3 regions of the Arthrobacter sp. Z4-13 genome follow, and region 3 is predicted to be linked to each of the others. Evidence: riboswitches for the same ligand, from Rfam matches in the RefSeq annotation. Region 3 holds a riboswitch; each other region holds the start of a gene.
What was found. Region 3 has a riboswitch for S-adenosylmethionine ahead of M1E07_RS07510 (bifunctional o-acetylhomoserine/o-acetylserine sulfhydrylase). Riboswitches for the same ligand answer to the same signal wherever they lie in the genome.
Positions count from the first base shown of each region.

Region 1: linked by a shared signal. The riboswitch ahead of M1E07_RS03945 (cobalamin-independent methionine synthase II family protein) and the one ahead of M1E07_RS07510 (bifunctional o-acetylhomoserine/o-acetylserine sulfhydrylase) in region 3 are both predicted to bind S-adenosylmethionine.
Region 2: linked by a shared signal. The riboswitch ahead of M1E07_RS13210 (aminotransferase class V-fold PLP-dependent enzyme) and the one ahead of M1E07_RS07510 (bifunctional o-acetylhomoserine/o-acetylserine sulfhydrylase) in region 3 are both predicted to bind S-adenosylmethionine.

Region 1 covers NZ_CP096459.1:433,361-443,548, forward strand. The annotation lists gene M1E07_RS03925 (hypothetical protein) at 1-352, shown strand, start outside; gene fbaA (class II fructose-bisphosphate aldolase) at 519-1,538, shown strand; gene M1E07_RS03935 (DUF3151 domain-containing protein) at 1,541-1,963, shown strand; gene M1E07_RS03940 (uracil-DNA glycosylase family protein) at 2,081-2,722, opposite strand; gene M1E07_RS03945 (cobalamin-independent methionine synthase II family protein) at 2,937-4,142, opposite strand; SAM riboswitch class I at 4,155-4,259, opposite strand; gene M1E07_RS03950 (M14 family zinc carboxypeptidase) at 4,483-5,544, shown strand; gene M1E07_RS03955 (adenylosuccinate synthase) at 5,807-7,096, shown strand; gene M1E07_RS03960 (YegP family protein) at 7,361-7,717, shown strand; gene M1E07_RS03965 (RNA polymerase sigma factor) at 8,006-8,557, shown strand; gene M1E07_RS03970 (hypothetical protein) at 8,554-9,435, shown strand; gene M1E07_RS03975 (CoA-binding protein) at 9,449-9,943, opposite strand; gene M1E07_RS03980 (O-acetylhomoserine aminocarboxypropyltransferase/cysteine synthase family protein) at 9,940-10,188, opposite strand, start outside.
Region 2 covers NZ_CP096459.1:2,478,946-2,489,133, reverse strand. The annotation lists gene galE (UDP-glucose 4-epimerase GalE) at 1-940, shown strand, start outside; gene M1E07_RS13240 (S1C family serine protease) at 1,122-2,105, shown strand; gene M1E07_RS13235 (hypothetical protein) at 2,166-2,534, opposite strand; gene M1E07_RS13230 (fluoride efflux transporter FluC) at 2,578-2,997, opposite strand; gene M1E07_RS13225 (fluoride efflux transporter FluC) at 2,997-3,428, opposite strand; gene M1E07_RS13220 (metal-dependent transcriptional regulator) at 3,429-4,142, opposite strand; gene M1E07_RS13215 (class I SAM-dependent methyltransferase) at 4,174-4,932, opposite strand; gene M1E07_RS13210 (aminotransferase class V-fold PLP-dependent enzyme) at 5,059-6,498, opposite strand; SAM riboswitch class IV at 6,534-6,647, opposite strand; gene hisN (histidinol-phosphatase) at 6,807-7,619, opposite strand; gene rsgA (ribosome small subunit-dependent GTPase A) at 7,668-8,783, opposite strand; gene aroA (3-phosphoshikimate 1-carboxyvinyltransferase) at 8,767-10,158, opposite strand; gene M1E07_RS13190 (DoxX family protein) at 10,166-10,188, opposite strand, start outside.
Region 3 covers NZ_CP096459.1:1,242,241-1,252,428, reverse strand. The annotation lists gene M1E07_RS07530 (LysR family transcriptional regulator) at 1-454, shown strand, start outside; gene M1E07_RS07525 (zinc-dependent alcohol dehydrogenase family protein) at 548-1,666, opposite strand; gene M1E07_RS07520 (MFS transporter) at 1,774-3,156, opposite strand; gene metX (homoserine O-acetyltransferase MetX) at 3,338-4,453, opposite strand; SAM riboswitch class IV at 4,466-4,581, opposite strand; gene M1E07_RS07510 (bifunctional o-acetylhomoserine/o-acetylserine sulfhydrylase) at 4,671-5,996, opposite strand; SAM riboswitch class IV at 6,040-6,155, opposite strand; gene M1E07_RS07505 (VOC family protein) at 6,321-6,959, shown strand; gene M1E07_RS07500 (HNH endonuclease signature motif containing protein) at 7,236-8,852, shown strand; gene M1E07_RS07495 (CPBP family intramembrane glutamic endopeptidase) at 8,964-9,743, opposite strand; gene M1E07_RS07490 (DeoR/GlpR family DNA-binding transcription regulator) at 9,823-10,188, opposite strand, start outside.

The sequences.
Region 1 (10,188 bases), 810 kb from region 3:
CGTCCGTGTGGGTGCCGACTCCGCCCCGGAGACTCACATGCGGCTGGCCCTCGTCGACGGCGGCCTGCCGGAACCGGTGCTGAACCACGTGCTGTTCGACTACCGGGGAGTCCCCTTCCTGTGGCCGGATGCCGCCTACCCGGGGTGGAGGATCGCGCTCCAATACGACGGCGGCCATCATGCAGGCGGGGAGCAATACCTGAAGGACATCGAGAGGCAGGACCGCACAGCCATGCACGGCTGGCTCGAGGTCCGCATCGGCAGGCATCATCTTGAAGGTGAGCGCCCCGCCGTCGTCCGCCGGGTCCGGCAGGCTCTGCAGAGCCGCGGTTGGACGCGAGATGACAGATAAGGGTAGTTGCCGGGCGGCGCACTGCCCTGAAATGCCATCTCGCGCCAGTGTTACCGTCCGGTGACCCGAAACACTCGGCACGTCCGGAAATGGCTAGGATGGTGCTAGCCGTAAGCGGTACTCCAGGGTTACCAGCCCACAGACGAACCTCAGCATAGGAGTCAGCATGCCCATTGCAACCCCAGAGATCTACTCCGAGATGATCGACCGCGCAAAGGCGGGCGGCTTCGCATTCCCGGCAGTGAACGTCACGTCCTCCCAGACGCTGAACGCTGCCCTGCGCGGCTTCGCCGACGCCGAGTCCGACGGCATCATCCAGGTTTCCACCGGCGGCGCGGCCTACTGGTCCGGTGCCTCCACCAAGGACATGGTGGCCGGTTCCCTGGGCTTCGCCGCGTTCGCCCGCGAAGTGGCCAAGAACTACGGTGTCAACATCGCCCTGCACACGGACCACTGCCCCAAGGACAAGCTGGACGGTTTCGTGCTGCCCCTGCTCGCAGCTTCCGAGGCTGAGGTCAAGGCCGGGCGCAACCCTCTGTTCAACTCCCACATGTGGGACGGTTCGGCAGAGACCCTGGACGAGAACCTGCGCATCGCCCGCGAACTGCTGGAGCGCACCGCTGCCGCGAAGATGATCCTCGAAGTTGAAATCGGCACGGTCGGCGGCGAGGAAGACGGCGTCGAGAACGAGATCAACGAGAAGCTTTACACCACGGTCGAGGACGCGCTGGCCACCATCGAAGCGCTGGGATCCGGCGAAAACGGCCGCTACATCACCGCCCTGACCTTCGGCAACGTCCACGGCGTCTACAAGCCCGGCGGCGTGAAGCTGCGCCCGGAGATCCTCAAGGACATCCAGGCCCAGGTGGGCGCGAAGATCGGCAAGGACAACCCGTTTGACCTCGTGTTCCACGGCGGCTCCGGCTCCTCCGACCAGGAAATCGCGGACGCCGTCTCCTACGGCACCATCAAGATGAACATCGACACCGACACCCAGTACGCCTACACGCGTCCGGTGGCGGACCACATGTTCAAGAACTACAACGGGGTCCTGAAGGTGGACGGCGAGGTAGGCAACAAGAAGACCTACGATCCCCGCGTTTGGGGCGCTTCGGCCGAAGCCGGACTGGCCGCCCGCGTTGTCGAGGCCACCAAGCAGCTCGGTTCCGCCGGAAAGACCTTCTAGGAATGTCCGACGAGTTCCGTAGGAACCTGATGGGACCCGAGCCCACGCTCCTGCCTGCCGAGACCGAGGTCTACCAGCAGCTTGAAGCCGGCCACGAAGCACTGGATCTCGTAGCCAAGCACCCCACTTCCTCGCTGCTGTGGGCTGTGCTGGCGGAAGAGGCCTGGGCCGAGGGGCGGACCATCGACTCCTACGCCTACTCGCGGGTGGGCTACCACCGGGGGCTGGACTCGCTGCGCCGCAACGGTTGGCGCGGCGTGGGGCCTATCCCGTGGGAGCATGAGCCCAACCGCGGCTTCCTGCGGGCGCTGTACTCCCTCGGCCGCGCATCTGCCGCGATCGGCGAGGCGGAGGAGCCGGAACGGATTGAGAAGTTCCTGAACGATTCCGACCCGGCGGCGAAAGCAGCCATCGAAGCGAAGTAGCAAGCGGACGACGACGGCCGGTTACCTTTTCAACAAGGTGACCGGCCGTCGTCGTAAGCAGTGAGCCTCGTGGCATGGGCCCACGTCCGCAGGGGTTCCCTGGCCGAGCTTGCGAGGTTAGGGGGCAGATGGGGATTTCTGCAGCCCCGTGCGCGCCATCGCATCGGCGTAGGCCACGCGCATGGCCTCGAGGTACTCCTCCTGGCGGGCAGGCGAACCGGCGAACGCGCGGCCGCTGAGGGAGCGCACCTTGTAAGTCTTCAGGCCGCGGCGCCAGAGCAGCGGCACTTCGGTCTTGAGCAGCAGGTTGGCCAGGCGGTTGGCTTCGGTGCCGTGTGCCACGATGACCGAGGCGCGCGGAACCAGTGCCAGGAACTTCAGCAGCGGCTTGAGGCCGGCGGAGATTTGGTCCGGGGTGAACTTCCCGTTCGGCTCTCCGGCGATGTGCCAGGGGTGGACGTTCCACGGCATCACGAACTCCGGACGCAGCCCCAGTTTCCATTGGATGCCGAGCATCCGGGTGGCGGCGTCGTGGTCCCCGGCGGTGATGAAACCGGACGGGTCGGCCTCGCCGATGTTTGAGTACAGGCTGATGATGCGGCACTCGTCGACGTCGTGCATGGGGTCCACGTAGGGCACCACCGTGCCGGGCTTGGCCTCCTGCAGGGAATCGCACAGTTCGTTCACGGCTGCAACATTGGGTTCGTAGCGGCGGCTCAGAAGCTGCTCATGGAAGGATTCGGGTGCCAGGGCTGTCATGTAGTGCTGGATCTCCTGCGGGGATTGGTCTCGCTGCCACCTCGGAAAATGGGCGCACAATGGCCGCACACATCCGCGATGGTTGAAATGGGGTGGACCGATTCCTGGTCGGCCTTCACCAGTTTAGCAAGCCCCGCAAAACGAAACGCCGGTCCCGCGCACCCGATTTAAGCGGGACACGGAACCGGCGGGTTCGGCGTTAAGTGATTTCTGGCTACCAGAGCCGCTTGGTGGCCCGGCGTGCGCCTTCGCCCAGTGATTCCAGCTTGGCGAACGCGATCTGCGGGTGGACCCTGCCGCCGAGGCCGCAGTCAGTGGAGGCGATGACATTCTCGCGGCCCACTACATCTGCGAACCGGACAATCCGGTCGGCTACCAGGTCCGGATGCTCCACCACGTTGGTGGCGTGGGAAACGATGCCCGGGATGATGACCTTGCCCTCGGGCAGCTTCGTGTCCTCCCAGACCCGCCACTCGTGTTCGTGGCGGACATTGGCGGCTTCGAAGGAGTAACCGCCGGCGTTGATTTGGAGCATGGTTTCCACCAGGTCCGCAAGGGGAAGGTCTGTGGTGTGCGGACCATGCCAGGAGCCCCAGCAGAGGTGGAAGCGGACCTGCTCCTCAGGAAGGCCCCGGAGGGCGTAGTTGAGGGCCTCCACGCGGATCTGCGTGAATTTTAGGTAGTCCGCCACGCTCGGCTCGGGGCTGATCTGGTCCCAGTTCTCCGCGATGGAGGGATCGTCGATCTGCAGGATCAGGCCGGCGTCGATGATGGCTTTGTACTCTTCGCGGAGTGCATCGGCACAGGCGTAGATGTACTCCTCCTCCGTTGCGTAGTACTCGTTGGTGATGCGTGAGGCGCTGCCGGGGGAGAGCGCCGCAACAAAGCCTTCCTTGAGTCCAGTGGCAGCCAGGCCGGCCTTCAGGTTGGCGATGTCGGAGGCAACCGCCTCCTGGCCGGTGTAGACGAGCGGTCCCGTGACCTTGGGGAACGGCCTGGGACCGCCCGTGAAGATGCCGCTGGTGGGATCGTTGTAGGCCTCGGAAAAGATGGTGCGGTCGCGGCGGTGGATGAAGCCCGTCAGCTGGACGTTGCCCGGGGTGGATTCCTTCGGTTCGACGGCCCACTTGGCGTCGTTGTCCAGCTCCAGCCCGCCCATGCGCGCGAAGGAGTAGGACCACCAGGCGCCGTAGTCCACGGAGGCGCTCATGGCGTGCCCGTACTCGCCGTCGTTCGGGATATCAACGCCCAGGTTTTGCTGGCGCTCCACCAGGTCCACCACGGAAGCGGTGAGGAGTTCGTTGTAGCCCTCGACGTCGGCCGGGTTCTCCTCGCGCGCGGCGTTGGCGGCGATCAGTTCAGGGGTGCGGGGCAACGAACCTGCGTGGGTGACGCGGATGTGGTCTGTGTTCAAGGTCATGCTGGAATTTCCTTTCCATCGGTCCTGGCAGTAGCACCTTCGCAGGCAGGACGTACCTGCACTTGGGGGTTGCTGCGGCGTCAACGATCCAGGTCTCTCGGCCGCTCCGGATGGTTCTCTCTCACTCAAATCCAGATGGCTCCCGGGAGCAAATTCGCTTCAGTTTGTGTCGGAACGGGTAGGGCGCCGGACCCATGCTTCCGGAACGTAATAACTGTATGCGCATTCCTGTTATATCCATTGACAGCTCTCGTTCAGATTGGTTGGCTTCTGTCACAGCCCGTGATGGGGGACATGGCGGGCTGGCCACACCTAATGCACTCGAAAGAGGTACCGCACCGTGAGAAAAACCCTGGCAACCTTCAGGACCCTGGCAGTTACGGGAGCCCTGGCTCTGTCAGTTGTAGCAGCGCCGGCCCCGGCCATCGCTGTGGGCGAAGGCCCCAACTATGACGGCAACGGACAGATCACCACATCGAAGCTGGTTTCCTATGACCAGATGGTCTCTTTCCTCAAAGACCAGGATGCCCGCCAGTCCGCCATGGAGCTGGAGGTCATTGGGCAGACCGTGAAAGGCCGGGACATCCACCTGGTCAAGTACATCTCGGATCCAGCCAAGCCCACCATCCTCTACCTGACGCAGCAGCACGGCAACGAACAGCTCACCACTGAAGGCGCGCTGGAATTCGTCAAGCACCTGGGCACCGGAAAGTCCGGGGATGTCCTCGATGGCGTGAACATCCTCATTGTGCCGATGCTCAACGCAGACGGTGCCATGGGGGACGTGAACTTCCCGCTGGACGACTACCTGGCCAAGGGCGACCGCAACATGACGCGGTACAACGCCGAAGAGGTGGACCTTAACCGCGACCATGTAGCAAAGATCCAGCCCGAAACCCAGGCGCTCCACTACAACGTGATGCGCAAGTACAAGATCGACTACATGATCGACCTGCACCACCAGGGCACCCGCAGCCAGCGCGATGGCGAACTCGTGTCCGGGTCCATCCTGTACCCCACCACCCCGAACGCAGATCCGGCTGTTGTGGAGAAGTCCAAGCAGCTGGGCGCCGTCGTTTTCGAAAACGTCGACTCCACCGGCTGGGGCCACCTCGGCAAGTACGTGGGCGGCAGCGCCGAAACCATCAGCCGCAACGGCATCGCCGTGGAGTACGGCATCTCAACGTTGCTGTTTGAGATGCGCGGCATGTCCGACCACTACCTGGACGGCTACGCCCTGGGGCTCCGGAGCAATGGCTACCTGATCAAGCAGACGGTCACCACGCTGACCGCCACCGCCGCGGCCATCGCGGACGGATCAATTGCCGACGCCGACACCTCCTTCTGGGACAGCCTGGCCACCCAGACCTCCCGCCCGGGCGAGGAAGCCGACGACGAATAGCATCACCGCTGACAGTCCGCCGCGGTCCTTCACTCCTGCAGGGGTCCTTTACTTTGCAAGAAGGACCGCGGCGACCCAACGAGTGGACAAAGTCACTGATCGGCTAAACTTGGGTGGTAAGAGCCCCGGAACTCTTGCGTCGCTGTGCTGCCGCGCAGACCAGCGAAGGCCGGTCCATTCGGGGCATTCTCATGAACGGCGCTGCGCCAGCCCTGCCACTTGTGGCGGGACCGGGCAGCCCGAACGAATGGGGGAGGATCCCATGCCAGCAATTGTGATCGTAGGAGCCCAATGGGGCGACGAAGGAAAAGGCAAGGCGACCGACCTGCTGGGCGGCCGTGTTGACTACGTCGTCAAACCCAACGGCGGCAACAACGCCGGGCACACCGTCGTCGTGGGCGGTGAAAAATACGAACTCAAGCTGCTGCCGGCAGGTATCCTCAGCCCCAACGCGGTACCCATTATCGGCAACGGCTGCGTGGTCAACCTCGAGGCACTCTTCCAGGAAATCGAAGGCCTTCAGGCACGCGGTGCCGACACCTCCAAGCTTCGCGTCTCCGCGAACGCACACCTTGTCGCTCCCTACCACCAGGTGCTGGACAAGGTGACGGAGCGCTTCCTCGGCAGCCGCGCCATCGGAACCACGGGGCGCGGCATCGGCCCTGCGTACATGGATAAAGTGGCCCGTCTGGGCATCCGCGTCCAGGACGTTTTCGACGAGTCAATCCTCCGCCAGAAGGTGGAAGGTTCGCTGCGGCAGAAGAACGAACTCCTGGTCAAGATCTACAACCGGCGTGGCGTGGTGGTGGACGAGATCGTGGAGTACTTCCTGTCCTTCGCCGAACGGCTCCGCCCCCTGGTCATCGACAGCACACTGGTGCTGAACACGGCCCTCGACGAAGGCAAGGTCGTCCTGATGGAAGGCGGCCAGGCAACGTTCCTGGACGTGGACCACGGGACCTACCCGTTCGTCACCTCCTCCAACCCCACCGCCGGCGGCGCCTCGGTTGGATCAGGTATCGGACCCACCCGCATCTCCCGCTCCATCGGCATTATCAAGGCTTACACCACACGTGTTGGTGCCGGTCCGTTCCCCACGGAGCTGTTCGACGAGATGGGCGTGTACCTGCAGAAGACCGGCGGTGAATTCGGCGTCAACACCGGCCGGCCGCGCCGCTGCGGCTGGTACGACGCCGTCCTGGCCCGTCACGCCTCGCGCGTCAACGGCTTCACGGACTACTTCGTCACCAAGCTGGACGTGCTCACCGGCATCGAGCAGATTCCCGTGTGCGTCGCCTACGACGTGGATGGCGTGCGCCACGACGAGATGCCCATGACGCAGACCGAGTTCCACCACGCGGTGCCGATTTTTGAGTACTTCGAGGGCTGGACCGAGGACATTACCGGTGCGCGCACCCTCGCGGACCTGCCGGAGAACGCGCGCAACTACGTGCTGGCCCTGGAAAAGCTTTCCGGCACGCGCTTCTCCGCTATTGGTGTTGGCCCGGACCGGGACCAGACCATCGTGGTGAACGATCTCATCAACGACTGACGCTTCAGGGAATTACGACGGCGGCGGGCCACCTTGCGAAGGTGGCCCGCTGCTTGCGTTTGTCCTGGGCGTAACAGCAATTTACACAGGGTTAACGCCTTGGGTCTTGCGGGGCTGCAAGCAAAACCGGGAGACTCTTTGATATACCGGTGACCCGATCACCAATCGTTCGACCAGACCCGCGGGAAAGGGCAGCAGTGATGCGCCTACCGGCCGGTGGCAACGGCGCCCCCGGACAGGACCCGCAGAACGGAAGGATTTGTTATGGCCGGAAAGTTCGAAGCATTCGTTGACCCGGATTCGTTTTTCAGGTTCCGCCTCCTTGCCCCGGACGGCGCCGTAATGGCCGTCTCCGGTCCCTTCGAAAGTAAGTCCGCCCTGGCCGCCGGGATTTCCGCGGTACGCGAATGCGCAGGCACGGGACTGGTTACCGATCTTTGCCCAGCCGGCGCTGCTGCGCCACAGGCGCCTGCTGCGTCTCCGACTCCGTCTCCGTCGGCGGCGGCCTCCCCGGCTGACTGTGAAAACCCGCGCATTCCGGCCGGGCACACGTTCGTTCTGGCAAAAGGACCCCACCGGCAGGGAAGCAAGCTCCGCTGGACCTCGGCAATTGCCCGCTGAAGGTCGCCCCAAAGTTTTTCAAGTTTTTTCCTGCAAGGCGTAACCCTTGATAAGCCTGCAGCGATTACCCCTATGTAGCGCCGGTCTGGAACTTGTCCCCCATCACGTTCCAGGCCGGCACTTTCTCTTTCCGGTGCCAGAGCAGCTGACCTGGCCAGCGGCAGCGCACGCGTGGCGGGCACGGGCACCGGTTACTGAGCGGTAAAGTGATGCAGGGAAAAGGCGTTCCGGGCATGGACACCAGCCTTCCCTAAAACAGCAACCTCTCTGACTGAAAGCGCTACGTCCGTGACCGATGCACTGACAGGCGGGACCCTGCAGGATCAAGCCGCCGGGGCGTCCGTCTTTAGCGTTGTTTACCGGACTTATGCATCACAGGTCCTGGGCTATCTCACCGCCCGGGGAGTCGAGGATCCGGAGGCGGTCATGCAGGAAGTGTTCCTCTCCGTCCTGCCACGGCTCGACACTATCCACGGAGGTGCCGCAGGACTCCGTACGTTTATCTTCTCCGTCGCCCACGCGCGGATGGTTGACGACCATCGACGCCAAGGCCGTACGCCCGTCAAGCTGCCTTTTGAGCCCGAGTTGGACCAACGGGAAGACTCCTCTGCCGAGGCGGAAGCCCTCCAACGCATTTCACCACGCGAGGTCCTGAACCTGCTGGACGGGTTGCCACAGGACCAGCGCGAGGTTCTGGTCCTTCGCCTCGTGGCGGGACACACCGTCGATCAGACAGCTGAAGTCATGGGCAAGACCGCCGGCGCTGTAAAGCAGCTGCAGCGGCGTGCGTTGACCAAGCTCCGGGAACTTTCGGCGGTAAAGGAGTACCTGAAGCCATGACGCAACCAGTCAACCACCTACCCGACGCAGCGGAGGAAATGCTCCTCGACGCCGGATACGGGCAGGACGCCGAGCTTCGCGCCGTCCTCCTTGCGCTGGGGGCCTTTGCCTCGCTGCCTGCTCCGGAACCCTCAGGGGCGCTGGCCGCCATGATGGCAGGACCAACAGACGAGTTCGCGCGCAAGCGTTCGTACCGCCGTCACCGCATTACAGTGGTGGGCCTTGCCATCAGTGCGGGCATGGGACTCGGGGTATCCGGCGTGGCGGCCAGCTCTGCCGGTCACGGGGAGCAGGGCAGCCACTCGGTGCAGCAACTGCTAGCAGACTGGGCGCCGTCCTGGAGCATCCTGCCTGTTCCTCCAGCCAGCGCTGCGCCACCAGCCAGCGAAATCGCTGGCCAACCCCTCGCCCCGGAAACCGTATCGCATGCCACCACCGAACCCGTATTGGATACCGGCCCCCATCCCGTCCCGGCAGGTGCACCCAAGTCCCGTACCTTGCCCGACACCCGTACCGTGCAGGGGCATCCCGCTGCGGGTAATTCGGCAGGACCGGAACGAACAACGGCCGACGGCGGAGCTGCCGCCGCGAAGGTCGCCGGTCCCGGCGTAACGGTGCAGCCGCGGGAAACCGGGCAAAAGGCCGCCAACAGCCCTGGCGATCCCGTCAAAACCCTGAAGGAGGCCAACCCGGAGAAGGCAGGGCCGGAGCACGAAAAAACGCAGAGTGGCGACGAAGGGACCGGCACTCGAGGCGCCGGAATCCGGGATGTGCTGGTGAGCACCGTGCCCGCCCTGCGGGACCAGGGCGGAAAAGCCGCGGGGGCCGGCCCTCAGGCCGACCCCCGCTCCACCTGGCTGACAAAGTTCAGCCGATAGGTCCCTCCTGGACTCAGGCCAGGACTTGCCGCTTGGACGAAATTACGCCGGTGTCAAAGCCCGCCAGATGGAGTCCGCCATGGAACCGGGCGTGCTCGATCTTGACGCAGCGGTCCATCACCACGTTAAGACCAGCCGCTTCGGCCTCGGCAGCCACTTCCTCGTGCCACGATCCCAGCTGCAGCCACAAGGTTTTGGCGCCGGCCGCGATGGCCTCGGCCAGGACGCCCGGCAGGTCGTCGTGCTTGCGGAAGACGTCCACAATGTCAGGGGTTTCGGGCAGGTCGGCCAGGGATGCATAGGTGGGTTGGCCCAGTATCTCCTTCACCACGGGATTGACGAAGTACACCCTGTACCGCGTGGACGACTGCAGGTAGGTCGCGACAAAGTAGCTGGCCCGGGACGGCTTGTCCGAGGCGCCCACGATGGCAATGGACTTGGCTGCGCGCAGCAGGTTCAGGCGCTCCGGTGCGGAGGGGCCATCCCAAGTACGGGTTTCGATACTCATGCGCGTGCTCCAATCGTGCAGGCGTCTGCCGCTTCTTCGTCCAGGACTTCGGCGTCAACCGTCGTGGTTTTCTGCGCTTCAGTAAGCGCCTGGTCGAGGTCCCACAGGATGTCCTCGATGTCCTCGAGGCCCACGGAAATCCGGACCAGGTCCTCCGGCACGCCGGCGGATTCCAGCTGGGCAGGGCTGAGCTGCTGGTGGGTGGTGGAACCGGGATGGATCACCAAGGTACGGGAATCGCCCAC
Region 2 (10,188 bases), 1.2 Mb from region 3:
CGTGGTGGTCGACAATTTATTGAACTCCAGCCGCGAGTCCCTTCGGCGGGTCGAGAAGTTGACGGGCAAGAAGGTCGGGTTCCGCGAAATCGACCTTCTAAACGCCGACGCCATTGATGCCGTCCTCGCTGAGGGCGGCTTTGAAGCTGTTATCCACTTCGCTGGCTTGAAAGCCGTAGGGGAATCAGTGGAGAAGCCCCTCCGCTACTATCAAAACAACGTTGTGGGCACCCTCAATTTGCTGCACAGCATGGACGCAGCCGGTGTCCGCCGGCTGGTTTTCAGTTCGTCCGCGACAGTTTATGGGGCTTCAGAGGATGTACCCCTCACTGAGAAGGCGCCCCTGGATGCGACCAACCCTTATGGTCGCACCAAGGAGCAGATCGAGGACATCCTTTCCGATCTGGGCGCGGCAGACCCGGGCTGGAGCATCGCCCTGCTCCGCTACTTCAATCCTGTAGGCGCCCACGAGTCCGGCCTGATCGGGGAGGACCCCAGCGGTATTCCCAACAACCTTTTGCCCTTTGTGGCGCAGGTTGCAGTTGGGCGCCGTGAAAAAGTCATGGTGTTCGGCAATGACTACCCGACGCCGGATGGAACCGGGGTCCGCGACTACATCCACGTGATGGACCTGGCCGGAGGACATCTGGCAGCACTTGGCTTCATTGCAGCCAAGACCGGCGTCTTTCGCTGGAACCTCGGAACAGGACGTGGATCGTCGGTGCTCGAAGTGATCGAGGAATTCGGTGTTGCGGCCGGACGAAAAGTTCCCTTTGAATTCACACAGCGCCGGCCCGGGGATGCTGCAGTCAGCTATGCCGACCCGTCGGCTGCATTGGCAGATTTGGGCTGGTCAGCACGCCGCGGCCTACGGCAGATGTGCGAGGACCACTGGCGTTGGCAGGCCGGGAATCCTATGGGATACGAGGCAGCCGACTGACAGGCTGGAGGACGCGGCATTAAGTGGGTGTCCTCAAACGCACATAAGTAGCTAACGACGTCGGATCCCGTTCACTCAAGGCGTAGTGCCGGCGGGACTAGCGGCAAGCCGCCAACCGTTGTGCCCGGTAGGACCCGGACGTCCTCACCGCCGGGATTGGGCCACATCCAGGAGGTGCTCCATGAACCAGGGGAGCGAGCCAGCTTCACAGACGCCCGACGTCGACGCCCTGGACTCGTATTCGCAAACCGTTATGCGCGTGGCCGCCACCGTCACGCCCCACGTTGCTGCCCTGGAAATGTCGGCGGCCCGCCGCAACGGACGGGTCCGTGTCGGAGCCGGTTCCGCCGTGCTTTTCACCGAGGACGGCTACCTCCTCACCAACGCCCACGTGGTGGCCGGCACCCAACGCGGGCACGCCGTGTTCGCCGACGGCAGCCGGATGGAGTTGGAACTTGTAGGCGCCGATCCACTGTCCGATCTTGCCGTAGTCCACGGCAGGCCGCCGCGGGTACCGCCGGCGCAATTCGGTGCCGCGGAGTCCTTGCGCGTTGGCCAACTTGTGGTTGCCGTTGGCAACCCCCTGGGCCTGGCCGGCTCGGTAACGGCGGGAGTGGTCAGCGGCCTCGGTCGCGCCATCCCGGTCTGGTCGGGAGGAAACCGGAGGGTGATTGAGGATGTCATCCAGACAGACGCCGCACTCAACCCGGGCAATTCCGGCGGAGCATTGGCGGATACGCACAGCCGGATCGTCGGTATCAACACGGCTGTAGCGGGTGCCGGGCTTGGTCTGGCCATCCCTATTAACGCCACCACACAGCGCATCATCTCCGCCCTGCTGGCGGACGGACGGGTACGCAGGGCGTACCTCGGCCTGGTCAGCACACCGACCCGGCTCACGCCCAGTGCCGTTATTAGGACGGGTCAGCGGGATGCGCTGCGCGTGGTGGAGGTGCTTCCCGGCTCCCCGGCGGACACGGCAGGCTTGGCGGCGGGGGATATCCTTCTTGCCGCGGGCGGCCGCTCTGTCAGCGACGCCGAAAGCCTTCAGCGGTTGCTCTTTTCTGACGCCATCGGCGAACCCCTCCAGCTCGCGGTTCTGCGGGATGGCATGGAAATCCACCTCACGGCCGTCCCGGAAGAGATGACGAGCAACGGAAAGTAGCCCGCCGCAAGCACAACGACGCCCTAAGAGCAGAAGCCCTGGCCACGGAAACGGGTAGGGCTAGCCCTGCCCCGGAACATCTGCGATGCCCACAAAACGCGTGCCGACGCCGTCGAACTCGCTGCGGACGTAACCCTCGCGCACGCGCGGAACGTCGTCGGGGCTGTGATGGCCGCACACAACGTAGGTAAAGTCAGGCCACCACTTCTTGGGGCGCGCCGCTTCCTCGTAGCCGCAGACGGCGCACTCAAGATGGACCCAGACAGGCCGCTTGCCGGTGCGGTTGGCGCGGGACTGGACCAGCCAGGGCGGCGGGTTGTCCAGGATCTCACCCAGCTCCGCCTCGGTCATCCACTTCGGAAGGCCGTGGCGCTGGGCCATTTCCATCGGTACATCAAGGGCAATGGCCGCGTCGCGTCTGCTAATCATCACCATCCACGATACGGGAGCCCGGCAAATCGCCGCAGCCGCGCTAGGTGGCCAGGGCAATGCCGGCGGCAGCAGCCCCAAAGCCCAGGACAAGGTTGGCCGCTACATTCAACACTGCGGAGCCGAACCGCTCTTCAACTAACAGCCGCACAGTCGCCGTGGTCCATGAACTGAAGGTGGTGAGCCCGCCTGCCAGCCCGATGGCCAGCGCGGTCTGCCATTCCGGGGCGAGCTCCAGCTTCACCGTCATGGAATGCGAGACGCCGATGATGAAGCATCCTGCCACGTTCACCAGCAGCGTGGCCCAGGGCCAGTGCAGCGGGTGTTCGGACGCCGAAGCGGGCATAGAAGCCCCAATCGAGGAGGCCGTCCGGTTGGACGTGTGATGGGCGAACCAACTGTCCACCCCGAAGCGAAGAAGCGCGCCGGCCACACCGAACAGGCCCACGAGCACAGCAGCCATCACGCCCGGCTACCAGGCACACCGTCAAGGCGCCCGGCCACCAACTTGCCGAACCGCCAACCCAGACCCGCCGCCGTCAGACCAGCAAACACCGACAACACGAGGTAGGCTGCCCACACCACATGCCCGCCGCCCCGGGCCAACTGGTCCACGGAAAATACCACGGCCGAGAACGTCGTGAAGGACCCCAGCAGCCCCGGCCCCAGCCCCGCCCTGATCCAGAACGCGGTCTGCGGCCGGGCGATCCAGATAGTTGTCAACCCAGCCAGGACGAAACTGCCGCCAACGTTGATCCACAGCGTGGCCCATGGCAGCGACCCCGGAGCATCCGGAAAGGCGAGACCCAGGCCGTAACGCAATTCAGTGCCGATGAGGCCTCCGGCGGCAACAGCAAGCCAGGCGCGGCCCGCCGGCATGCCGGCAGGCTTCATTCAGCTGTCCCCAAGGAGGCAGCCCGGATGGGGATGGTCGCTGTGCACCCACAGTGCCGAGGTGATCTCGTCCGCGAGGTCGTAGTCCCTGGTCCTGCCGGAATTCCTGATCCGGACCACCAGCGCGCCGCCGAACGGCTTGCGGCCCACCACCTCAACTTCGGCGTCGAGGTCAATCTCCTCCGCAGAAAGGTATCGGAGCAGGTCGGGGTTCTCATCGCTGATCCGGGTGATCCTGCCAATGTGCCCCTGGTCCAGCTCACCCAACAGGTGGGCGCGGGGCATCAGCACTTTCCCGTCCGCCGTGGGAATGGGGTCGCCGTGCGGATCACGCTGCGGGTCTCCGAGTTTGGCCGCAACACGCTCAATAAACGTGTCCGAGACGGCGTGCTCCAGCAGTTCGGCTTCGTCGTGGACCTCGTCCCAGCTGTAACCCAGCTGCTGGACAAGGTAGGTCTCAATCAGGCGGTGGCGCCGCACCATGGAAAGGGCCAGCCGGACCCCGGCGTCCGTGAGCGTGATGGCGCTGTAGGGCTTATGGTCAACGAGGCCCTGGTCCTTCAGCTTGCGGACCATCTCGGAGACCGATGAATTGGCGACGCCGAGGCGCTGGGCCAGCTGGGAGGACGTGATGGGCTTGTCCTGCCATTCCGTGAACGAGTAGATGACCTTGACGTAATCCTCAATGGAGGAGGAGGGCGCGCTGGTCTTCACAGCTCCAAGCCTACCCGTTGCCCGTTCGCGGTCATGCTTTGAAGGCCCGCCACGTGAGTGTCAGGTAGGGCAGTTCGAGCTCTTCGTCCACACTGTGGCCCAGGTGGTCGTGGAGGTACCAGTCGAGGTTGGCCAGCACCTTGGCACGCGTGGTTTCGCCGGCCCGCAGGTAATAGCTCCGCGACTTGGTGAGCTCCACCAAATCGGTGGTGGTGACTTGGTCCTGCCAGTGGGTGACGTGGCCCTCGAGCCCCTTGAACTCCGGCCCCACGAGCGGCCGGGAGTCCGGCTTGTATACGTCCCCGGCATGCATGATTCGGGAGAGCCGGTGGACCCAGGGCACGGATGTGTCCAGCTGGTTCCAGATCAGGCCCAGCGTCCCGTTCGGACGCAGGACGCGTGCCAGTTCCGTGCTTGCCGCCAAGGCGTCGCACCAGTGCCAGGCCTGGGCAACGCTGACGACGTCGAAGGCCGCCGTGGGCAGGCCGGTCGCCTCGGCGGTGGCGTGGATTGCCGTGGTGCCCGGGTAGTGCGCCTGTAACTGTGCCAGCATGTCAGCGGAGGGATCAAGGGCGGTGACGGACAGGCCCAGGCCCAGCAGCAGTTCGGTGAACTTGCCGGTGCCGGCCCCGGCGTCGAGGGCATCACGGGCTCCCGGGGGAACAAGCCATTGAGCTGATTCCTTCGGATAGCCAGGACGGACCCGCTGGTAGTGCCGCCCGCCGCCCTGGAAGCTCTGTCCGAGCTCCCGGCGCCGTCCGTGATCAAGTTTGGGGCCACCCCGTACCACGTGTGGCCTCCTTCGTCTGATGCCCTTGGGTATCCTTCGAATTTACCGCACCTGCCGCTTAGGCAAGATCAGCAGACAAGATCGGCACCAAAGCCAGCGCGCGGAACACGAGGAGTCGGCAGGGGCTCAGTCGTCGATGCAGGGGGCAGCCCCGGCGGTACCCGGAGTGTTGGGTGCCCAGTGCGGGTAGGTCCGCGTGTCGTTGGCGGGGACCCAGCGCCCTGCATCCACCACGTAGTCCCACCCCAGCCCGTTGTGGCGCAGGGACTCGATACCGGCAAGGAGCCGTTCTGCATCCTCGAGGCGCGAACCGACCCCGAAGCTCGCCCGAAGGGAACCGGAAGGAAGCCCCAGCCGCTTCAGCAGCGGATGCGCGCAGAAGCGCCCGTCGCGCAGGCCAACACCGTGCTCAGCAGACAGATAGGCGGCCACCAGCCCGGCGTCGTAGCCTTCAACGGAGAAGTTGACCACGCCGATCGTGTCCGTGTCCGGGTTGGTGTCCTTGAAGATCTGGTGGACGGTCACGCCGTCGATCCTCTGCAGGCCCTCCACGAGGAAGGAACGGATGGCGGACTCGTGGGCGTGCCACTGGTCCTGGTCCAGCCCGGCGATCACCTGCGTGGCGCGTGCCAGGGTGGCTGCACCAAGGACATTGGGGGAGCCGCCCTCGTGGCGGGCCGGGCCGGTGGCCCAGCTGACGCCGTCGAGCCTTGCTTCCTTGACGGCACCACCGCCTGCGAGGTGGGGTGTTCCGGCGTCGAGCCAGTCAGTGCGGCCCACCAGCACGCCGGCGCCAAACGGTGCGTACAGCTTGTGGCCGGAGAATGCGAGGTAGTCGACGCCGTCCGCGGCGATATTGATGGGGCGGTGAGGTGCCAGCTGTGCTGCGTCCACCACAATCCGTGCGCCGTGTTCATGGGCGAGAGCGGCCAGGGCGCGGATGGGAAGGATCTCACCAGTGACGTTGGAGGCGCCGGTGACGGCCAGCAGGCTCACGCCGCCCTGCTCCAATTCGGCGCGGATGGACTCTATGGTCCCGGCGATGGTGTCGGCGGCGACGATGCTGCGGTGGGGGACGCCCTGCCACGGCAGCAGGTTCGCGTGGTGCTCGATGTCCAGGTACAGCACGTCGCCGTCGGGCCGTCCGTCTGTGGTGGGCAGGCAGCCGGCCAGCAGGTTAAGGGAATCGGTAGTGTTCCGGGTGAAGATCACCGAATCATCCGGACGGCCGCCCACGAACTCCCTCACGATGTGGCGGGAATTTTCGTAGACGGACGTGCTGATCTGGGAAGCGTAGCCGGCCCCCCGGTGGACGCTCGCGTAAAACGGCAGGATCTCGTTGAGGTAGGCCGAGACCACCGAGAGGGCGGGAGCGGAAGCGCCATAGTCGAGGTTGGCGTACCGTACGTGGCCGCCGGAAATCAGGGGCGCCTGGATTTCAGCGCCGGTGACAGCCGAAAGCGGGCGTCCGGCGGCGGCCCGGCGGGCATCAAAGGGGGCGGCGGCGTCAGGCTGGACCGTTTCAGGCTGGGCGGCGGCATTGGGGGAGACGGTGGCAGTAGTCACAGAGACCTCACTTCGAAAGGACCCCCTGTACCGGGAATCCGCGCTTGCCGCATCCGTTCCGGACCGGCCTGGTCGTCACCCGGGGCACCCCACCGCGGTTGGAGGGTTGCCGGCCAGCAAACCGGGGTTTCGCGCTGGCACTCGTGACCTGATTAAGAGCGTAGGACATGGGGCAGGAAGGTTTGAAGCCGGCCCGAATGTTAAGCGCTTTGTTACGCGTCCGCTGAAAAGTGATGCTTTGGCCGAAGAAAACGACGGCGGGCGCCTCCTTTTGGAAGCGCCCGCCGCTGATTGTTCGATAACGGTGCTTAGAGAAGATCGTCCAGGTCCGGGTTCAACCGGCGGAGTACCTCGGAGTGCAGGATGGAATTTGTGGCCAGCGCGTTGCCGCCGAATGGCCCGTCCTCCCCTTCCAGGGAGGTAAAGCGGCCGCCGGCTTCGACCACGATCGGCACGAGCGCCGCCATGTCGTAGAGGTTGAGTTCGGGTTCGCAGGCGATGTCCACCGTGCCTTCCGCCACCATGCAGTAGGACCAGAAATCTCCGTACGCCCGGGTCCGCCACACATCCTCGGTGAGGCCCAGGAAGTTGTCCAGGTTCCCGCGTTCCTTCCATCCGCCCAGGCTGGAGTAGGACAGCGAAGCGTCGGACAAGTTGGCGACATTGGAGACGCGAAGCCGGGTGGCAGCAGCCAGCGACCGGCCCATGTAGGCGCCCATGCCCTTGGCCGCCCACCAGCGCTTGCCCAGGGCAGGTGCGCTCACCACTCCAACCACGGGCTCGCCTTCATCCACCAGGGCGATCAGGGTGGCCCAGACGGGGACGCCGCGGACGAAGTTCTTGGTGCCGTCGATGGGGTCGATGATCCAGCGGCGGGACCCGTGGCCGGTACTGCCAAACTCTTCCCCGAGCACGGCGTCACGCGGACGGGAACGAGACAACTGGCCTCGGATGGCTTCTTCTGCGGCCTTGTCCGCGTCCGTGACCGGCGTCAGGTCAGGCTTGGTCTCCACCTGGAGGTCCTGGGCCTTGAACCGGCTCATGGTCTGGTCATCCACGGAGTCCGCCAGGACGTGGGCCAGGCGCAGGTCATCGTTGTAGCTTGAAGCGGGTTGGATCATGGTTCCAAACTACCGTCTGCGCGCTGATCTGCTGGGAGATCGGCACCGTCAGTTGACGCTGCCGAGTTCCTTCGTCTCCTGCGCCTCCAGGCGGGGGTCGGTGCCCAACAGGCGCCGCAGCGAAGCCAGCCGTGCTTCTCCGGTGGCGCCGGCATGGCCGCCCCGCACCCAGGCGTCCAGTCCGCAGTTCACTGCGGTGGCGGTGTGCTTGCAGCCGCGTTCGCAGTCCTCGATGCCGGGAGAGAGATCGGGGAAGGAGCGCAGGATCCGGTCCGGGTCCACGTGGGCCAGGCCGAAGGAGCGGATGCCCGGGGTGTCGATAATCCAGCTGCCCACAGGAGCATCCGTGAGCCTCAACGCCAGCGCTGACGACGACGTGTGGCGCCCGCGCCCTGTCACCGCATTGACCCCGCCGGTGGCCCGTTCCGCCCCGGTGAGCGCATTCACCATGGTTGACTTGCCTACGCCTGAATGCCCCAGCATGACGGTCACTTTTTCATCCAGGTAACTCCGAAGCTCTGTCACGGCCTTGCTGTCGAGCCGGGCGGACAGGCCGTCGTCCGAGCGGGCGTCGATGCCCGAAGCACTGGAGTCGGCTGTCCGGCTGATGATCACCGGGAAGTCGAGGTGCGTGTAGTTGGACAGCAGGTCCGCCGGATCCTTGACGTCCGCCTTGGTGACCAACAGGATCGGGTCGATTCCGGCGTCGTAGGCTGCCACCAGGGCGCGGTCGATGAAACCGGTGCGTGGCTCGGGGTTGGCCGCGGCCACAACAATCACCAGCTGGTCCGCGTTAGCCACCACGGCCCGTTCCACGGGATCCGTGTCATCGGCGCTGCGCCGCAGCAGGGTCCGGCGGTCCTGGATCTTGACCAGCCGGGCGAGGGTGTCCGGTTCGCCTGAGACGTCGCCCACGAGGGAGACGAAATCGCCTGCCACCACCGGGTTGCGGCGCAGTTCGCGTGCCCTCGCGGCGATGACCACGCGTTCGTTGCCGGAGTCCTCACCCACCACTGCCGTGTACCTGCCGCGGTCAACGGTGATGATCCGACCAGTCACGGCGTCGTCGTGGCTGGGCCGGTCCTTCGTGCGTGGGCGGGACCCTTTTTTGCTGGGCCGGATCCGGACATCCGATTCGTCCCAGGAATCAGTGCTGCGCGCCACCGGTGGAACCTTCCGCGCCGGTGTTTGCAGGGCCAGCCTGGGCCAGCATGTCTGCCCACAGCCGGGGGAAGTCCGGCATGGTTTTCGCAGTAGTGGCGATGTCCTCCACCTGGACCCCGTCCACTGCCAGGCCAAGGATGGCCCCCGCCGTCGCCATACGGTGGTCGGCGTAGCTGTGGACGACGCCGGCATGCAGCTTGGCCGGCCGGATCACCAGGCCGTCGCTGGTCTCCTCGGCATCACCGCCAAGCCGGTTGATCTCGGTGACCAGGGCAGCGAGCCTGTCGGTTTCGTGACCGCGCAGGTGCGCGATGCCGCTGAGCCGGGAGGGTCCGCTGGCCAGGGCACAAAGCGCGGCGACGGTGGGGGCCAACTCGCTTGTGTCCGCGAAATCGGCGCCCTTGATTTCCGGTCCGCCGGTTACGGTGAGGACGCCGTCGCGGAGGGTGACCTCCGCGCCCATGTCGGCAAGGATGGTCCGCCAGAGATCGCCCACCTGCTGGGTCTGATCCGGCCAGCCGGGAATCCGGACTGTTCCGCCGGAGGCCAGAGCCGCGGCGAGGAAGGGCCCGGCGTTGGACAGGTCCTGCTCAATCCGCTGGTCGAAGGCGCTGATGGGTCCAGGGGCAACCACCCAGTGGTTGGGGACCGAATCGTCAACAACAACCCCGGCATCGCGCAGGACAGCGACCGTCATGTTGATGTGGTCCAGGCTGGGTACCGGCTTCCCGACGTGCTCAAGGTGCAGGCCTTCGGTGAACCGTGCTCCCACCAGGAGCAGCGCCGAAACAAATTGTGAGGAGGCGCTGGCGTCGATGACCAGATGCCCGCCGCGCACCTCTCCAGTGCCCTCCACCACAAACGGCAACGACGACGGCGCGCTGCCGTCTTCGGCGGTAACCGCCACTCCCAGCGCCTTGAGGGCTTCAATGATGGTCGCCATGGGCCGTTTACGGGCGTGGGGGTCGCCGTCGAATATGCTGGCGCCGTTGCGCAGCGCCGCCAGCGGCGGAACGAACCGCATTACGGTTCCGGCAAGGCCGCAGTCAATACTGGTGGAGGACGCCGCCGCGTCCGCCGCGAGCGGGACCACCTCCAGGTCCGGACCGAACGCGCCATCCCCGGGCACCTCGGTGATGGTGGCGCCGAGCCGGCGGAGCGCATCAATCATCAACGCGGAGTCCCTGGAATGCAGCGGCGCACGCAGGCGCGACGGACCGTCGGCCAGCGCTGCGAGCACCAGGTACCGATTGGTTAGCGACTTGGAACCGGGCACCGTAACAGTTGCGTTGACGGGTCGGGACGCGAAAGGCGCGGGCCAGTGGGGGAGGGACGTTCCGGCATTGTCCTGGGTGGCGGCGGCTGCAGCGGTCATGTCCTGCTTATGCCCCCGTGGCCTGTTCGA
Region 3 (10,188 bases):
CCGCACGGACGTGAGCAACGCGCAGGCCATCTTCCTGACCAACTACTTCCTCCGGCTCTATGCCAGCCGCGATTACGCAGCCCGGCGGGGCCTGCCGGAAGCGCCCGACGGCGTGAGGCAGCACGGCTTCGTCTCTTACGTCGAGTCCGCACTCCAGGTTGCCGAACTGGGCCACCGGTCCTCGCAGCTGCCGATGCCGAAGTCCAGCTTCCAGGCCACCAGCATCTTTGCCCAGGTCGAGGCGGTGCGCCGCGGCGCAGGCATCGGGCTGCTTCCCAACTTTATGGTGGCGCGGGATCCGGAGTTCGTTCCGGTGCTCCCCGACGCCTTCCAGCGGCAGGTGCCCATCTGGGCGGTGGCACGCCCGGAATCGCTGCGCTCCTCCCGGGTGCAGGCCGTGATCGCCGCGCTGCAGGAAGAAGTGGCGGAACGGCAGGATCTGCTGGCAGCATAGGGCCCGGGCACCGGATCGAATTTAGGCCTGCAATTTCGTTTCAAACCTGCAGTGCCTTCAAACCTGCGGGTCCGCTTCAAACCTGCGGGTCATTCAGGCCTGGAAGAGCCGCCTCACCACGTGCCCGGCGGCGAGCGCGTCGAGGCCTTCGTTGATTTCCTCCAGCGGCCGGGTGTCGGTGTGCAGCAGCTCAACGGGAAGCCTCCCTTCCCGCCAATACCCGAGGTACAACGGAATGTCCCGGACTGGAACGGCGTCGCCCATGTACGAGCCCAGCAGCCGCTTGCCCGCCCCGGCGAACTGAAGCGCGGGCACTGTCAATTCTGCGGTTGGGTGCGGCAGCCCTACCGAGACAACGGCACCGCCGCGGGTCACATGCTCGAGGCATGCGGCAATGACCCGCGCTGACCCCACAGCTTCGATGGCGATGTCCACGCCGTCACCGGCAGCCTCGGCAACCAGACGCGACGCCTCTTCCGGGGTCCCCACGGCAGTTGCCCCGCACTTTTGGGCGAGCACATGCTTGCCCGCATTGGGATCGATGGCGATCACGGATGAGGCGCCGGCGAGTGCCGCGGCCATAACGGCCGAGAGTCCCACGGCACCTAGTCCGAAAACAGCCACGGACTGGCCGGGCTGGACAGCGGCCGTGTTGAACACTGCTCCCATCCCGGTAAGCACGGCACAACCGAACATTGCCGCGACGGTGTCCGGGACGTCGTCGTCGATAATCACCACTGATTCCCGGGCCACCACGGCGTAATCGGCGAACGCCGAGACCCCCAGATGGTGGTTGATCCGCTCCCCCGCAGCCGTCCTCAGCAGGGCCTCGCCGTGCAGAAGGTCCCCTGACCCGTTGACTTCGGCCGCACGGTGGCAGAGCGCGGGGCGGCCCGCCTGGCACGCGCGGCAGGCACCACAACTGGGGACGAAGACGAGGACCACATGGTCCCCGGGGGAAACATCCTTGACGCCTTCACCCACCGCGGCGACCCGTCCTACGGCCTCATGTCCCAGCGCCATGGGAAGGGGCCTGACGCGGGAGCCGTCCACCACGGACAGGTCCGAGTGGCACAGGCTTGAGTAGGTGATGGCGATGCCCACCTCCCCGGCGCGGGGTTCCGGCCGGTCAAGCTGCTCGACCCGAAGGGGATGTGCTTCGGTGTAGCTGGTTCCGGGCGGGACCATGGAGTAAAGGACGGCTGCTTTCATGGGACATCCTGACTTCGTCGAAGGTGCTGACGCCCGACTGCCCGGGCCTGCGTGGTCGCGGGTCTCCGGGCAGCCGGTGTGCTGTGTGGTTACTTTGCTGCGGGCGCCTATTTCTTGCCGGCCGCGAGCAGCTCGGCGGTGCCCTTGGCGTCGGCTGCGTCCACGTCGTGGAGGGAGATTCCGCGGGTCTCCTTGAGGAAAAACACGGAGATTGCGGTAACGATGCAGGCTCCGAGCAAGTACAGCGCCACCGGCGTGGAGGACTTGAAGTTGCTCAGGAGTGCAGTGGCGATGATCGGTGCCAGCGAACCGGCGACGATGGAGGTCACCTGGTAGCCCAGGGAAACGCCGGAGTAGCGCATGCGGGTGGGGAACATCTCGGCCATGATGGACGGCTGTCCGGCGTACATCAGCGCGTGGAACAGCAGGCCGATGGTGATGGCGGCCAGGATGATGATGTCGTTGGCGGTATCCATCATGGGGAAGGCGAAGAAGCCCCATGTTCCGCCGAGGATGGCGCCCGCCATATAGACCGGCCGGCGGCCGAACGCGTCCGACATCTTGCCGACGAGCGGGACAGCGCAGAAGTGGATGAAGTGTGCCACGAGCAGAAGCAGGAGGATGCGGGAGGTGTCGGTCTGGACAACGACCTTCAGGTAAGTGATCGAGAACGTCACAACGAGGTAGTAGAGGATGTTCTCGGCAAAGCGCAGGCCCATGGCGGTGAAGACGCCGCGGGGGTAGCGGCGGAAGACTTCGGCGACGCCGTAGCCCTTCTTTTCGACGGTGACTTCCTTGCGGGCCTCAATGAAGATCGGGGCGTCCTGGACCTTGGTGCGGATGTAGTAGCCAACGATCACGATCACGGCGGACAGCCAGAAGGCGACGCGCCAGCCCCAGCCGAGGAATGCTTCCTGGGAGAGCGTGGACGACAGGGTAAACAGCACGCCGGTGGCCAAAAGGTTACCCATCGGAACGGCGGACTGGGGCCAGCTGGACCAGAATCCGCGGGACTTGTTCGGGCTGTGCTCGGCAACGAGCAGCACGGCGCCGCCCCATTCACCGCCGACGGCGAAGCCCTGGACGAAGCGCAGGAATACCAGGAGGGCCGGAGCCCAGTAGCCGATCTGGGCGAAGGTGGGCAGGCATCCCATGAGGAAGGTGGAGACGCCCACCAGGACGATGCTCAGCTGCAGCAACTGCTTGCGGCCGAACTTGTCACCGAAGTGGCCAAAGACTATGCCGCCGATCGGGCGGGCCACGAAGCCTACGGCGTATGTGACGAAGGCGGCGATGATGCCATCCAGTTCGGTCCCTGAGTTGGGGAAGAACATCTTGCCGAACACCAGGGTGGCGGCGGAGGCGTAGAGGAAAAACTCATACCACTCAACGACGGTGCCGGCCATGGAGGCCGTGACGACTTTCCTTAGGCCTGAGGCCTTGACATCGGTTTCCTCTGGCCGCTGTGCGGCGGAGCGTTCCGTACTCATTAGTGAACTCCTTCGGCGTCGTCTTCGACACCACTGGGACAGGCTATGGCGGGTGCGTGTGTTTTTGGTCACGAACCGCCGGGTCCCAACGAGTATGGTCTGCCCGGACGCGCAGCTCAACGCCGAATCATGCAGAGCGCATCTGCGTTTATGCACAATGCGTGGCACGTGGGTGTGGTGTTTACTCCGAGAGGTGCTCCCGCAGCTGGTTTCCCAGCTGGCCGATCTCGGTAAGGAAGCCATCGTGCCCGATCGGTGCTTCGATGAGGTGGACGTCTACCTCCCCGGGGAGAGCCAGGGCCAGCTCCCGCGACTGAGACGGAAAGTAGAGCCGGTCTGAGTTAACAGCGGCAACAAAAAAGCGCGCACTGGAACTGGATAGTGTCTGAACGAGGGAGCCGCGTCCCCGGCAGATGTCGTGGCTCATGAGCGCCTCGGTGATGGCGATATAGCTGTTGGCATCGAACCGGTGGACCAGCTTGGTGCCTTGGTGGTCCAGGTAGCTTTCCACCTGGTAGCGACCGCGGGCTCCGAGCTGTTCGCCCTGGAGCGGAGATTCGGGGGCCTGCGGCGCGCGGCCAAAGCGTCCGTCCAGTTCCATCGGGGAGCGGTACGTGATGTGGGCGATACGCCGGGCAAGGGCCAGACCCTCCTCCGGCGATGGACCGCCGTAGTAGTCACCGCCGTTGAAGTTGGCGTCCTGCCGGATGGCGAGCGTCTGTGCCTGCGCGAAGGCAATTTGCTCTGCGGTACTCGCGGCTCCCACGGAAATTACGGCGCAGCGCTGCACCCGTTCCGGAAACGTGACCGCCCATTCGAGCGCGCGGGCCCCGCCCATGGATCCGCCCAGCACGGCGAACCAGCTTCCGATCCCGAGCTGATCGGCCAGCCGGGCCTCGGCCATGGTGCTGTCCCGCAGGGTTACCAACGGAAAACGCGAGCCCCAAGGCTTTCCGTCCGGAGCGGTCGACGACGGCCCGGTTGACCCGTAGCAGCCGCCCACAATGTTGATGGAGACCACGAAGAAACGAGTGGTATCCACCGGCGCGCCGGGCCCCGCGAGTTGTTCCCACCAGCCGGGCTCCTCCGTGTCGCCCCGGGTCACGTGCGTGCTGCCCGTGAGCGCGTGCTCGATCAGGACGGCGTTGCTGCCGTCCTCGTTGAGCGTGCCCCAGGTTTCGTAGGCCAAGGTGACGCCCGGCAGGTACCCGCCGGCCTCCAAATGTAGTCCTCCGATGGAGGCATAGCGGACGATCCCGTGTTCGGGGACGGTTGTACGGGCGACGGTAACCGTCATGGCAAGACCTCTTCTACGCGCTTGCCCGCCGTCGTTTGACCGGCAGGCCAGGTCTTCACCCGGGGCACCCCACCGCGGAAGGAGGGTTGCCGGCCAGCAAGCCGGGGCTGTCACTGGCACTCATGACCTGCATCGAGTGTACGAAACAGCCCCTGCCTGCCGCCAAGAGTGTGAACGGTTGTGACATCCCGGCTTGCCACCGGCTTGTGCCCGTGGATCAGGCGCCGCTGGCGCCCTTGGCCGCCCTGAAACCCGCTTCAAGGTCCGCGAGGATGTCATCGATGTGCTCGATGCCCACCGACAGCCGCACCAGTCCGGGTGTCACGCCGGCAACTTCCTGCTGCTCCGGCGAGAGCTGGCTGTGGGTGGTCGACGCCGGATGGATCACCAGGGAACGGACGTCGCCGATGTTCGCGACGTGGGAGTGCAGCTCCAGGGCGTCCACGAAACGCTTGCCGGCCTCCGCGCCGCCGGCGAGGTTGAACGACACGATGGCGCCGGTACCCTTGGGCCCGTACTTGCGGCCCCGCTCGTACCAGGGGCTGGAGGGCAGCCCCGCATAGGCGACGGACTCGACGTCGTCACGCGCTTCCAGCCACTGCGCCACTTCCAGGGCGTTGGCGACGTGCCGCTCCACCCGCAGGCTCAGCGTCTCCAGTCCTTGGGCGATGAGGAAGGCGTTGAAGGGCGATACTGCCGAGCCAAGGTCGCGCAGCAGCTGCACCCGGGCCTTGAGGATGTAGGAAAGGTTGGCACCCAGGGCTCCATCGGCACCGAGGTCGCGGGCGTACACCAGGCCGTTGTAGGTAGGGTCCGGGGTGTTGAAGCCGGGGAACTTTGCGGGATCCTTGCCAAAGTCGAACTTTCCCGAATCGACGATCACGCCGGCGATCGCGGAGCCATGGCCGCCCAGATACTTGGTGGCCGAATGCACCACAATGTCCGCTCCCCATTCCAGCGGCCGGATCAGGTACGGGGTGGACAGGGTGTTGTCAACGATCAGGGGAACGCCGGCGTCGTGCGCCACCTGGGACACGCCTTCGATGTCCAGGACGTCCTGCCGCGGATTGGAGACCACCTCGCCAAAGAAGAGCTTGGTGTTGGGCTGCACTGCGGCGCGCCACTGCTCCAGGTTGTCCGGGTCCGCCACAAACGTGACGGAAATCCCGAACTTCTTCAGCGTGTGGGCGAAGAGGTTGTAGGTGCCGCCGTAGAGGCTGGGGCTGGCCACGATGTGGTCCCCTGCCTCGGCAATGTTCAGGACGGCGAAGGTCTCAGCGGCCTGGCCGGAGCTGAGCAGCAGGGCTCCCAGACCGCCCTCCAGGCTGGCGATCCGCTGCTCCACCGCCTCCTGGGTAGGGTTGCCGATCCTGGTGTAGATGGGCGCCAGCTCGGCCAGGGCAAAGCGGTTGGCGGCGCTTTCAGCGCTGGGGAACACAAAGGATGTGGTTTGGTAAATGGGAAGTGCACGGGCGCCCGTGGCGCCGTCCGGCTCTTGACCTGCGTGGATCTGGCGGGTTTCGAAAGACCATCCGTTGGACAACTAAGGCTCCTTTGACATGGGCCCGGCATGCTGGGAGCACTGCGGGCCGCGCTTGCCATCCGGCCGTTGCCGGACAGCCAGGTCCTCACCCGGGGCACCCCACCGCGGATGGAGGGTTGCCGGCCAGCGAGCCGGGGCTTGGCGCTGGCACTCATGACCTGAGCTCAGTGTAGGAACGTGCACGCGGTGCTGGACAGGATTATGACGAAGATAGTCCTCATGACGGCCCTGCACGGACCCTGGTTTTTATGCCGATTCGACACGGAAATCCTAGTAAGGCTTGCCTTAGCTGAGAGCCCGATCACAAAGTGCCAAGATGTTGCCATGCGCATGGATCACGTCTCTTACGCCTGTGAACACGATGGCCTGGCTGCCACCACCGAACGTATCTCCTCTGCCCTCGGCGTTGAGGCAGTGAAGGGCGGGGTACACCCGCGGTTCGGAACCCGGAATATGATCATCCCGCTTGCGGGACACAAGTACCTCGAAGTGGTGGAGGTGCTGGACCACCCCGCCTCTGACAAGGCTCCCTTCGGGCAGGCAGTGCGTGCACGGTCTGCAGCCGGCGGCGGCTGGATGGGCTGGTGCGTCGAGGTTGACGACCTGGTCCCCTTCGAAGAGCGGCTCGGACGCTCCTCGGTCAACGGGAACCGCAAGTTTCCTGATGGCCGGGAACTGGTCTGGAAGCAGATTGGCATCTTGGGTCTGATTGCCGACCCGCAGGTTCCGTACATGCTCAAGTGGGAGGGCGACCCATCCCTGCACCCGTCCCACGCCTACGACAGCAACGTCAAGATGAGCTGCCTGACCATTGCCGGGTCCGCTGCACGCGTCACCGAATGGCTGGGTGAGCCGGTGGAGAAGCCGCTCGAAGACGTAGCCGTGGAGTGGGTGGCACCGCACGGGACCCCCGGGATCCTTTCGGTGACGTTCGAGACCTCCAACGGAGCTGTCACGATCTGATTCTCCCCATGTAGATCGGGTGGCTCTGCCCAGGGCTTTGCCTCTTGGGCAGGCGCTGCAGCTGTGCTCCAAAACTTCGGCCGCCATCAGCAGGTGACAACGGCGTCACCCGCTGATGGCGGCCGAATCCATTTCGTGCCGGAACCCGGTAGGACAGCACCTGGAATCCCTGCGGTTGAGCCCATCGAAACCCGGTAGTAGATCCATAGGCATTCACGCCCCGCTCGCTGATGGGAGACTTACCGGAATGTCAGACCCCTTCACGATGATGGAGGTATGAAGACGAACCCGGCGGTGGTGCAGGCGGAGGTGGGAGTTGATGCTGCTGTCGCTGCGTTCAGGGTTGCGCTGGCTGGCGGACTGGGTGAGGATCCGTTGCAGCGGGTTGCTGATGCGGCTTTGGATGTCCTGGCCGGCGTGGCACGGTCAGAAGCGAAGCTGGCGGCGGTGAAGGCACAGGCCGTGGCGGTCCTGGCTGAATCTATGAAGGCGCTGAATCCTCCGCCCGGGTCGCCGCAGGAGGCCGCCGCGCAGGACCGGAGCCTGGTGGCCGAGGTCGGGTGTGCCCTGGCGATCGGTGACCGGGCCGCCGGTACCCTGCTCGCCGAGGCTCACGCCCTGACCAGTTCCCTGCCCCGGACGCTCGCGGCCCTGCAGTCAGGGACGATCTCGTGGGCGCACGCCCGGACCATGATCGAGCAGACCGCGTGTCTTGATCCCGCTGGTGCGGCGGCGCTGGAGGCGCACTTCCTGGACCCGGCGGCGCCGAACCCCGCCCGCGGCTGCCCGGTCGGGGAAATGCCGGCCTACCGGTTCAAAGCCAAAGCCCGGGGCTGGCGGGAACGCCATCACCCGGAGAGCCTGGAGAAACGCCACGCGAAAAGTGTCGCGGACCGTCGGGTGGAGTACTGGCCGGACAGTGACGGGATGGCGTGGGTCGCCGCCCACCTGCCAGCGGACCGGGCGTCGGCGATCCGGAACCGGCTCACCGCTCTTGCCAGGGGCATGCAGGGCCCGGACGAGCCCCGCACCCTGACCCAACTGGTAGCCGATAGTTTCTCTTCAGGGCTTCTCGGCAGCGATAACCCTGCCAGCAGCGGCGAGGGTGCAGGAACGGATCCCGGCCCATCTTCGTCGATCCGGGCGCAGGTGTTGGTCACCGTGCCGGTGTTCTCCCTGATGGGCCTGACCGACGAACCCGCGGTACTGGACGGGCACGGCCCGATCCCGGCCTCCGTGGCGCGCAAACTCGTTGCCGACGGCGCCGATTCGTTCCACCGGGTGCTGGTCGATCCTCGCGACGGGGCACCGCTGGAGATCGGCCGCTCCAGCTACCGGGTCAGCAAGGCCATGCGGAACTGGCTGCGGATGCGGGACGGCAAATGCCCCTTCCCCGGCTGCAACAACACCTCCCTCGACAACGAAGCCGACCACATCCTCGCCTGGCACCACGGCGGCACCACCGGAATATCAAACCTCGGCCAACCCTGCCGCAAACACCACAAACTGCGGCACACCAGCGGCTGGAAACCAACACCGGCCACCATGAACGAACCACCCGGATGGATCTCACCCACCGGCCGGCACTACAAAAGCGAACACCAGGACTGGGAACCACCCCACTCGCCGAGTTGGATTGCAAAGGTATGGAATGCATCCGCAGAGACGGGCCCACAGCCTTCGGACCTGTACATTCCCGAATACTTCAACACGCCCGAGTACTTTGAAATGCCCAAGTTCTTTGACGTGCCCGAAGACGTTGAGGTGCCGGAAGACGATGACTTACCGGATTTCGACTTGCCCGAAGACCCTGGCCCTTCTGAAGACGAACTGCCCAAGGACCCATTTCCGGACTGGCACCTCTGGCTAAGCGGGTCCCTCTCAGTGCACTAGGACTGACGGATAGGCAACAGCTCCGGGACGCAACAGGATCACCCACCGGTTCCGCTGCCGGCGCACTACCGTGCCCGGCGCCTACCCTGTCTGGCGGTATGTTGCCGTTTCCTAGCCCAGCCCGACTGCCTTGCCAAAGAGGCTGAATCCTACGAACGCAACGATGTCCAGCAAGGCGTGGGCGATCACCAGGGGCATAACCCGGCGCGTACGGGTATACAGCCACGCGAAGACAACGCCCATCACCACGTTGCCAATGAAGGGACCGAAACCTTGGTACAGATGGTATGTGCCGCGCAGCAGCGAGCTCACCACGATGGACAGCGGAACGCTCCAGCCGAACTTCCCAAAGCGGTTCAACAGGTATCCCACCACGATGACTTCCTCCACCACGGCATGGCGCACCGCGGACAGGATCAGCACCGGCACCGTCCACCAGTAGGCGTCGAGGGCACTGGGAATGATGGCGGTGGTGATCCCGAGAGCCCTGCCGGCAGCATAGAGGCCAAGGGACGGTACGCCGATCAGCGCAGCCAGCCCCAGCCCCTGGAGCAGGTCCCGGCCCGGCCGCGCAAAGTTGAATCCAAGCTTCCGGAAAGCTGAGCCCACGTTACTGCCGTCGCCGGAGGCGGCCTGCCGCTGGTCCGTGAGGAAATAAATCACCAGCAGCACGGGCACCAGCGCGAAGATGATGTCCAGCAGCTGGTAGGTCAGGTCAAAGTACTCGCGGGTGCTCTGTGAACGGTTCAGTGTGGACGTGCCTTCTGCCAGCGGCGCCCGTGTCATCTTGTCCAGGAGCTGCACCACCGAGTACACGGCAGACTGGCCCAAGGACAGGCCCAAAACAATCCAGACTTCGAACCGCAGACGACGGCGGGAGGGAACCAGCATGTACCCATCTTGCCTGCAGTTTCTGGATCGGGCCTGATTGCCCTTCAGAAGCGCCGCGGCACCGCACCGGGTTGTCTCTTCAGCCGGCAGCCACGATCACTTCCGTGCCGTTGGCCTCGAACGCAGCCTTGTCCTTGGCCGTGATTCCCGCGTCCGTGATCAGGCGGTTGAAGTTGTAGCCGTCCATGGTGGCGAACGCGCGCACCCCTACCTTGGAGGAGTCAGCCAGCACATAGGAGACGCGGGCCCTGCTGGCGAGCAGGGCGTTCACCGAGGCTTCCCCCTCCCCCGTGTTGGTTGGTCCTACTTCGGGGTCGATGCCGTTGACGCCGATGAAGGCGATGTCCAGCACCACCTTCTGCATGATGATGTCCGTGTATGGCCCCACGAGTTCGTAGGACCGTGGATTCAGGATCCCGCCGGTAACCATGACTTTGATGTTTGG